2 regions of the Kaistia sp. SLG-1 genome follow, and region 1 is predicted to be linked to the other one. Evidence: riboswitches for the same ligand, from Rfam matches in the RefSeq annotation. Region 1 holds a riboswitch; the other holds the start of a gene.
What was found. A riboswitch is a leader RNA that binds a small molecule or an ion and turns the genes downstream of it on or off. The one in region 1 is predicted to bind S-adenosylmethionine.
Positions count from the first base shown of each region.

Region 2: it holds a riboswitch for S-adenosylmethionine, as region 1 does, so the genes downstream of both, AC6HZP_RS10855 (homoserine O-succinyltransferase) here and AC6HZP_RS03735 (O-succinylhomoserine sulfhydrylase) in region 1, are expected to answer to the same signal.

Region 1 is NZ_AP048544.1:828,055-832,468, forward strand. It holds gene hemA (5-aminolevulinate synthase) at 1-159, opposite strand, end outside; gene AC6HZP_RS03730 (hypothetical protein) at 424-1,113, opposite strand; gene AC6HZP_RS03735 (O-succinylhomoserine sulfhydrylase) at 1,307-2,503, opposite strand; SAM riboswitch at 2,563-2,643, opposite strand; gene AC6HZP_RS03740 (2'-deoxycytidine 5'-triphosphate deaminase) at 2,753-3,838, shown strand; gene AC6HZP_RS03745 (2-keto-4-pentenoate hydratase) at 4,167-4,414, opposite strand, start outside.
Region 2 is NZ_AP048544.1:2,418,680-2,423,093, forward strand. It holds gene AC6HZP_RS10850 (autotransporter family protein) at 1-1,284, shown strand, start outside; SAM-I-IV-variant riboswitch at 1,564-1,672, shown strand; gene AC6HZP_RS10855 (homoserine O-succinyltransferase) at 1,710-2,642, shown strand; gene tyrS (tyrosine--tRNA ligase) at 2,944-4,197, opposite strand; gene AC6HZP_RS10865 (3-deoxy-7-phosphoheptulonate synthase) at 4,383-4,414, opposite strand, start outside.

The DNA.
Region 1 (4,414 bases):
GTTCGAGCACCAGATGGTGATTTCGCGCGCGCCACGCTCCGAACGCCAGATCGCGTGCGGAAACCGCCCGACAATGCGTTCGAGATCGGCGAAGACGCGATAGCGCTTCTCGGAGTGGAGAGCGTCGATCGCATCCACGAAAAACGATTGATAGTCCATCAGCAGCGCCCGCTTTTTGGATGGGTTCCAAACTAGAGCAGGACGACGAATCTGTCCAACATTCGTTTGGCATGGCGGCAGCCATCTGGCGCCAGTAATCACGGACGAAGCGGCCCCGCCACTGCGCAATTCAGCGCATGGACAATATGACCAACCAACATCGACACGACCAAGTGTCGACAAGCCTATCCTTGGAAGCGTGCGTGCCGCTTGACGCAGATCAAGCGGCACGAGGCAGTTGTTGCGGCAGCGTGCCGGAGCGGCTCAGAACGACCGCTTGTAACCGAAGGCGACGTTGATCTTGTCGCCCTTCAGCCCGTTCCCGGTATCCTTCCAGCTGTAGCCGGCATTGGTGTAGACCGAATTATAGGCATCGAACGAATAGGTGATGCCGGTGGCGGCCTTCGGCGTGATCCACTGATAGTCGAACGCGTCGCGATAGCGCAGGTTGAACACGTTCCAGGTCCATTGCGAGTTCAGCTTCAAATCGCCCGCGAGGTAGAACGCGTAGTAGAGCGCATTCGAATCCTTGTGGTCGCCGAGGCCGGTCGCGTCCCAGGTGTCGCCAAGGCCGACCGAGGGGGTCAGCGTGAACTTGTCGAATTTGAACTTATAGCCGCCAGTCACTTCGGCATAATATTGCTGCGTGTCGTCTTCCTTGAGCGTCGCCTGGAGCGAACCGCCGAGCACCCAGACGCCGCCGAACGTGTGCGACAGGCTGGCCTTCACCGCCGTATCGGCATAATTGCCGAGCGCGTTTGAACCGCTCGAGCGGCCGTAGAATTCCGGGCTCGCCTCGATGCCGAAGGTGGTTGTCGGCGCGGTCGGCGCCTCGATCGCGCCGTCCGGAACCTTGACGGCGCCAAGATCGGCAGCCGAAGCGGCAAAGGTCCCAAGGACCAGCGCACTGGCCGACAAAATGCCGGCCGACAGGATGTGACGTGGTGTCGTCATGGATATGGTTCCCAAAAAGGCATCAAAAAATCAGCCTCCGGCCGGTCTGGGGATACCCCAGCGGGTGGTCGGTTCCATCGCCCCGTGACGGAATTATAGGACCGGCGCGAACCATATGTGACAGCTTGGTGACTCGCGGCCGCCGGCCGCGAATCCCCGGAGTTGTGTGGTTTTTGCTACGCCTGCTGGCTTGCTAAGCTTGGTCGAGCGCGAGGCTGATGTCCTCGATGAGGTCGTCCGGATCTTCGAGGCCGATCGACAGGCGCAGCATGCCGGGCGTGATGCCGAAGCCGAGGCGCGCTTCCTCGGTCAGGCGCTGGTGCGTTGTCGTCGAAGGGTGGGTGATCAGGCTCTTGGCGTCGCCGAGATTGTTGGAGATCGTCACGACCTCCATGGCGCTGGCGACGCGGAACGCCGCGTCCTTGCCGCCATCGACCTCGAAGGCAATCAGCGTCGAGCCGGCGCCCATCTGCTTCTTGACGATGTCGGCCTGCGGATGGTCGGCGCGGCCGGGATAGATCAGCCTGGCGATCTTCGGATGGCCGGCGATGGCGTCGGCGATCTTCGCGGCGCTCTCGGTCTGCCGGCGGACGCGGATATCGAGCGTCTCCAGGCCCTTGAGCAGCACCCAGGCGTTGAAGGCCGAGAGGGTCGGCCCGGTCTGGCGCAGGAAATTGTGCAGATGGTCGTTCACATAGGCCTCATCCGCCGACAGGATGATGCCGCCGAGCACACGGCCCTGGCCGTCGATGTGCTTGGTGCCGGAATAGACGACGACGTCGGCGCCGAGCTTGATCGGCTGCTGCCAGATCGGCGTCGCGAACACGTTGTCGACGATGAGCAGCGCGCCGGCCTCATGCGCGATGTCAGCCACCGCGGCGATGTCGATCACTTCCAGCGTCGGATTGGTCGGGCTTTCGAGGAAGAAGGCCTTGGTGTTCGGCCGGACAGCGTCGCGCCACTGGTTCAGATCTGTGCCGTCGACCAGCGTCGACTGAACGCCGAAGCGCGGCAGCAGGTCCTCGACCACGTAGAGACAGGACGAGAACAGCGCCTTGGCGGCGACGACATGATCGCCGGCCTTCAGCATCGACATCAGCGCGGCGGTGACTGCCGCCATGCCGCTCGCCGTCGCGCGCGCCGCGGCGGCACCTTCCAGCAGGCGGATGCGCTCCTCGAACATGAAGACGGTCGGATTGGAGAAGCGCGAATAGATGAAGCCCGGATCCTCGCCCTTGAAGCGCGCTTCCGCCGCCTCGGCGGTGTCGTAGGCGAAGCCCTGCGTCAGGAACATCGCTTCCGAGATTTCGCCGAATTGCGAACGGAGGGTGCCGCCATGCACGAGCTCCGTGGCGGGGCGGCGGGGGCGCTTTGGCTTGTCTTCGGACATTCTGTTCTGATCCCGATCAAGAAAAACCCGACGCGAGGTCGGGCAAAAATCGGATGTCGGATTTCCGGCAACCGACCTTTTAGCGACATTGTTTAACGTGGCGGCAAGCCGGTCGGCTCAAATAGACCACGATCCATCCGTTTTTTGATATGCCTCCGGCGGCTTGGCGTCAACGGCGACTTCTGCTAACGCGCGACTTGCTGCATTCCCGCCGCTCGCCTATGCAGTGGCATGTGTTACGGAGCGGGCATGTCAAGCGAAGCAGCAATCGGAATTCTCTCGGCCGAGCAGATCGGCGCGAGCCTCGCTGCCGGCGAGATCCGGATCGAACGGCCGCTCGATGCCGACCAGATCCAGCCGGCGAGCCTCGACCTGCGCCTCGGCGCCGTCGCCTATCGCGTCCGCGCCAGCTTCCTGCCCGGCCCGAACGTTCTGGTGAAGGATCGGCTCGCCGAACTCACCCTGCACGCGATCGACCTTGCCAGCGGCTCCGTGCTGGAGACGGGCTGCGTCTATATCGTGCCGCTGCTCGAAAGCCTGGCGCTGCCGGCCGACGTGCAGGCTTCCGCCAATCCGAAATCCTCGACCGGCCGGCTCGATATCTTCACCCGCGTCATCACCGACCGGGCGCAGTCCTTCGACACGATCCCGGCCGGCTATACCGGCCCGCTCTATCTGGAAGTTTCCCCGCGCACGTTCCCGATCGTCGCCCGCACCGGCTCGCGCCTGTCGCAGATCCGTTTTCGTCGCGGCGACACACACCTCGGTGACGTCGAGCTCGCGGCGCTCAACGCCCGCGAACCGCTGGTCAACGGCGATTTCCGCGCATCGGGCGGGCTGCTGCTCTCGATCGACCTCGAAGGCTCGAACGGCATCATCGGCTACCGCGCCAAGCGCCATACCGGCGTCATCGACGTCGACAAGCGCGCCGCCTGCGACGTGCTCGACTACTGGGAGCCGATCCCGGTGCGCGGCAAGGCCGAGCTGATCCTCGATCCCGACCAGTTCTACATCCTCGTGTCGCGCGAGGCGGTGCATGTGCCGCCCGACTATGCCGCCGAGATGGTCGCCTTCGATCCGCTGGTCGGCGAATTCCGCGTCCACTATGCCGGCTTCTTCGATCCCGGCTTCGGCCACCAGGCCGCCGGCGGCGCCGGCAGCCGCGCCGTGCTCGAGGTGCGCAGCCACGAGGTGCCGTTCATCCTCGAACATGGCCAGACGGTCGGCCGCCTCGTCTACGAGAAGATGTCGCAACGGCCTGCCAAGCTCTACGGCAGCGACCTCGGGTCCAACTACCAGGCCCAGGGCCTGAAGCTCTCGAAGCATTTTCGGTAGGGTTGGGCGCAACGGGCATTGGCTTCCGAGCGGGCCGCGTCTTCGCAGGCGGCTGGCGGCGGATGAGGGTGATGTGCTCCGCCGTCATCCCCGCGATGGCGGGGATCCATGCAGCCGAAGCCTCGCAGCGCGAAGCTCCCCGCAACCCGGATGAATGGATCCCGGGTCTCCGCCCGGGATGACGGCGAGCTTTGTCGCAAGCCGTCGCATCATCAAGCCTTCAACGTCAAATCGCCATCAGCGGGACAGCCGGTACCGAGGCAGCTCGGTGCGAAGGGCGGATCCGCTTGTCTGCCGAAGCCGAGCTCCTGTTGCCGGTACAGCCAGACTACTCCGACACCGCCAGCGTTACCCCGCCAAGCCCCGAGATCTCGATCTCGACCTGGTCGCCGGCGTTGAGCCAGCGCGTTTCGACGAGGCTGCCGGTGAGGACGATCTCGCCGGCCCGCAGCATCGTGCCGCGTGCAGAAAGGCTATTGGCGAGCCAGGCCAGAGCCGCCAACGGATGGCCGAGCACGTCAGCGCCGCGCCCGCGCCCGACTTCCTCGTCGTTGATCCGCGTCACGCCGACGACCT
Region 2 (4,414 bases), 1.6 Mb from region 1:
CAGGAAGGCGCGTCGGACAACTTCACACTCGCGCCGACCGACTTCGCCTTTGTGACGCCGGAACTGCTCTTCGGCGAGATTGTCGGCAACAAGCAGAATCTCGATCTGCGTCTCCAGCGCGACAAGTCCTTCGCCTCGGCCGCGCAGACCGCCAATCAGGCGGCGGCCGGCAACGGGCTCGATTCGGTTGGCGGCGGCGCGCTCTACGAGGCGCTGGAAGTCGTTTCGCGCGGCAACGCCGCGGCGGCCCTCGATGCGATCTCCGGCGAGGTCCATGCCAGCGCTTCCGGCGTGCTGCTGAACGACGGTCTCTTCCTGCGCGACGCCGTGCTCGGCCGGCTGCAGTACCCGTCGAAGGGCGCGGCAACCCCGTCCGTCAGCCTCGCTTCCGGCTATGCCGAGGGCGAGAAGCGCAGCGCGGCTCCGTTCCCGGGCGCGCCGCAGGCGCCGGTCGCCGAGGCCAACACGTTCTGGTCGCAGGCCTTCGGTTCCTGGGGCCATAGCGACAGCGACGGCAACGCCGCCAAGGTTGACCGTTCGACCGGCGGTATCCTGGTCGGTTACGACCGCGACTTCGGCCGCGACTGGCTGCTCGGCGTCGCCGCCGGCTACAGCCGGACGAACTTCGACCTCGATGACCGTAATTCGTCGGGCAACAGCGACAACTACCACCTGCTCGCCTATGCCGGCGGCAAGTTCGCCGACGTGAATGTCCGCCTCGGCGCCAGCTACACCTGGAACGACATCGACACGACCCGCAACGTCGTGCTGCCGAACTATTTCGAGCAGGTGAAGGCCGACTATTCCGCCGGCACGACGCAGGTCTTCGGCGAGCTCGGCTATGACGTCGCCGTCGGCGCCGCGACGAAGATCGAGCCCTTCGCCGGCCTCGCCTATGTCCATCTCTCGACCGATGGTTACAGCGAGACGGGCGGTTCGGCTGCTCTCACCGCCGCGAGCAACAACCAGAGCGTCACCTACGGTACGCTCGGCCTCCGCGCCGATCACAAGATCGCCGTCGGCAACACCGCCGTGACGCTGCAGGGCGCCGCCGCCTGGCAGCATGCCTGGGGCGACGTGACGCCGACGACGGCTCTGGCCTTCGCCGGTGGCGATGCCTTCCAGGTGACCGGCGCGCCGATCGCCAAGGACGCGCTGCTGCTCAAGGCTGGCTTCGACGTCGACGTGACGGCGGGCGCCAAGTTCGGCCTGTTCTATGCCGGCCAGATCGCCAGCGACGCGGCCGACAATTCCGTGCAGGGCCGCCTGAGCGTCGCCTTCTAAGGCGAGCTGGTCGATAGACCCTCACCCCAACCCTCTCCCGCACGCGGGAGAGGGGGATCGCCGGAGCTCGACGTTGCGCGTTGACGTTGGCGAAAGGCGCTGGCCCAAAGCCCTCGCCCGCTTGCGGGAGAGGGTTGGGTGAGGGACTTGCTTCTGTTTGAATAGAGATCGAGGGGCGGTGCTTTCGGGCGCCGCCCCTTTTCGTTTCGGCTCCCGCGCTTCGCGTGCGCCAGTCGCGATAGAATTCTTTGCCAAATCGCTCCAGTCGGGATAGAAGCGGTCCTACATCAAGAGTTGGGGCGACGCCCAACGCCAACCTGCCTATCCGGGCAAGGTGGCACTCTCCTTCGGAGAGGATGTGGCCGAGCCGGCAACCAAACGGATCCAGCCACCAAGCGTCCGCCCTCGCTGCAGAGGACGCATGAATGCCGATCAAGATCCCTGACGATTTGCCTGCTTCGCGGACGCTCGAGGCTGAGGGCGTCGTGGTGATGCGGGAAACCGACGCGGTCCGTCAGGACATCCGCCCGCTCCGGATCGGGCTCCTGAACCTGATGCCCAACAAGATCTCCACGGAGACGCAGTTCGCCCGCCTGATCGGCGCCTCGCCGCTGCAGGTCGAGCTGACGCTGGTGCGAATCACCGACCACACGCCGCGCCACACGGCGGCCGAGCACATGCTCGCCTTCTACCAGCCGTGGGAAGACGTGAAGTCGGAGCGCTTCGACGGCTTCATCATCACCGGCGCGCCGGTCGAGCGCATGCCGTTCGAGGCGGTCAGCTACTGGGACGAGATGCGCCGCATCCTCGACTGGACGCAGACGCATGTGCATCGCGGCCTGACCATCTGCTGGGCGGCGCAGGCGGCGCTGCATCATTTCCACGGCATGCCGAAGCATGACCTCGACGCCAAGGCCTTCGGCATCTTCCGCCATCGCAGCCTGCTGCCGAGCTCGCCCTATCTGCGCGGCTTCTCGGATGATTTCACCATCCCCGTGTCGCGCTGGACCGAGGTGCGCAGCGCCGATGTTCCCACGGGAAGCGGGCTCCGGACGCTGGCCGAAAGCGACCAGACGGGCCTATGCCTGCTCGAGGATCCCGGCCACCACATGCTGCACATGCTGAACCACGTCGAATACGACACGACGTCGCTCGCGGACGAATATCATCGCGACGCGGCGATCGATCCCGCCATGCCGCTGCCGGTCGACTACTTCCCGGACGACGACCCGACGCGGCGGCCGGAGAACCGCTGGCGCAGCCATGCGCATCTGCTGTTCAGCAACTGGATCAACGACGTTTACCAGACCACGCCCTTCGACATGGCGCGGGTCGGGCTGGACCGCGACAAGGGCTGAGCGCGTCGGGCGTTGAGGACAACAGAAAAGGGCGGGCCTCGGCACCGCCCTTTTTGCTTGTTCGCCCCTGCTCGGGGGGAGGCGCCGGGACAGCCTTGCGCTCCGTCAGCCCCACGCTCGCCGTCATCCCGGCCCCCGAGCCGGGATCCATTCCGCCGAGGCATGGGAGGTGCAGCCGTCCAGCGCCGCGGCTGCATGGATCCCCGCCTTCGCGGGGATGACGGGGAGCTTGTGGCGACCGCCTTCGGAATGCCGGCAACGCCAGCGGCATCTCTTCAGAACGAGACGCCGCTCCAGGCGATCAGACCGGGCGCACCAGTATGTGCTTCTTGCGGCCGAGCGAGAGCTTCACGACGCCCTCGGCGGTCAGCGCGTCCGGGCCGACCAGCACCTTCTCGTCGGTGATCGCCTGGTCGTTGACGCGCAGGCCGCCGCCCTTGATCTGACGCCGCGCTTCGCCGTTCGAGGCGACGAGGCCCGCCTGCACGAACAGCGACAGCACGCCGAGGCCATTGGCGAATTCCGATGCGCCGACCTCGATCGTCGGCAGGTTCTCGGCCAGCGCGCCTTCCTCGAAGGTGCGCCGCGCCGTCTCGGCAGCCTCTTCCGCTGCCGCGCGGCCATGCGCCAGCGCCGTCACCTCGGTGGCGAGGATCTTCTTGGCGTCGTTGATCTCGGAGCCGCCGAGCGCCGCGAGGCGGGCGATCTCGTTGAGCGGCAGCTCGGTGTAGAGCTTCAGGAAGCGCTCGACGTCGCCATCCTCGGTGTTGCGCCAGAACTGCCAGAACTCGTAGGAGCCGAGCATGTCGGCGTTGAGCCAGACGGCGCCGTTCGCGGTCTTGCCCATCTTGGCGCCGGACGAGGTGGTGAGCAGCGGCGTCGTCAGCGCGTAGAACTGCTTGTCGAGCATGCGGTGGCCGAGCTCGATGCCGTTGACGATGTTGCCCCACTGGTCGGAGCCGCCCATCTGCAGGATGACGTCGTGACGCTGGTTCAGCTCGACGAAGTCGTAGGCCTGCAGGATCATGTAGTTGAATTCGAGGAAGGACAGCGACTGCTCGCGGTCGAGGCGCATTTTCACCGAATCGAAGGAGAGCATGCGGTTGACCGAGAAGTGGCGGCCGACGTCGCGCAGGAAGTCGATATAGTGCAGGCCGTTCAGCCACTCGGCGTTGTTGGCCATGATGGCCGGGCGTTCGCCGCCTTCGAAATCGATGTAGTTGGCGAACACCTTGCGGATGCCGGCGAGATTCTCGTCGATCATCTCGTCGGTCAAAAGCTTGCGCGCCTCGTCCTTGAACGACGGGTCGCCGATGCGGGTCGTGCCGCCGCCCATCAGCGCCAGCGGGCGATGGCCGGTCTTCTGCATCCAGCGCAGCATCATGATCTGCATCAGCGAGCCGACATGCAGGCTCTTCGCCGTGGCGTCAAAGCCGATATAGCCGGTGACGGATTCCGTTGCGAAGCGGCGGTCGAGCCCCTCGCTATCCGAGCACTGGTGGACGAAACCACGCTCGGTCAGGATCTGCATCAACTCGGACTTGAAGGCGCTCATGACGGCCGGACCTTTGGACTTTGATTATTGGATTTGGGCCGCTTTCTAGCAGCCGGAACGGGAAATTTCACCTCGAAGGTGAAAGTTCGGGAAGAAAGTGACAGTCCGCGGACTACGGGCTGTCGAGGGCGACGCCGGGATCGGGAACGCTTCTCCGTCCGTTGACGATGAAGCGTTCCCGGATCTCACGCGGCGCGGCGAACCGCGGCGCGGCGGG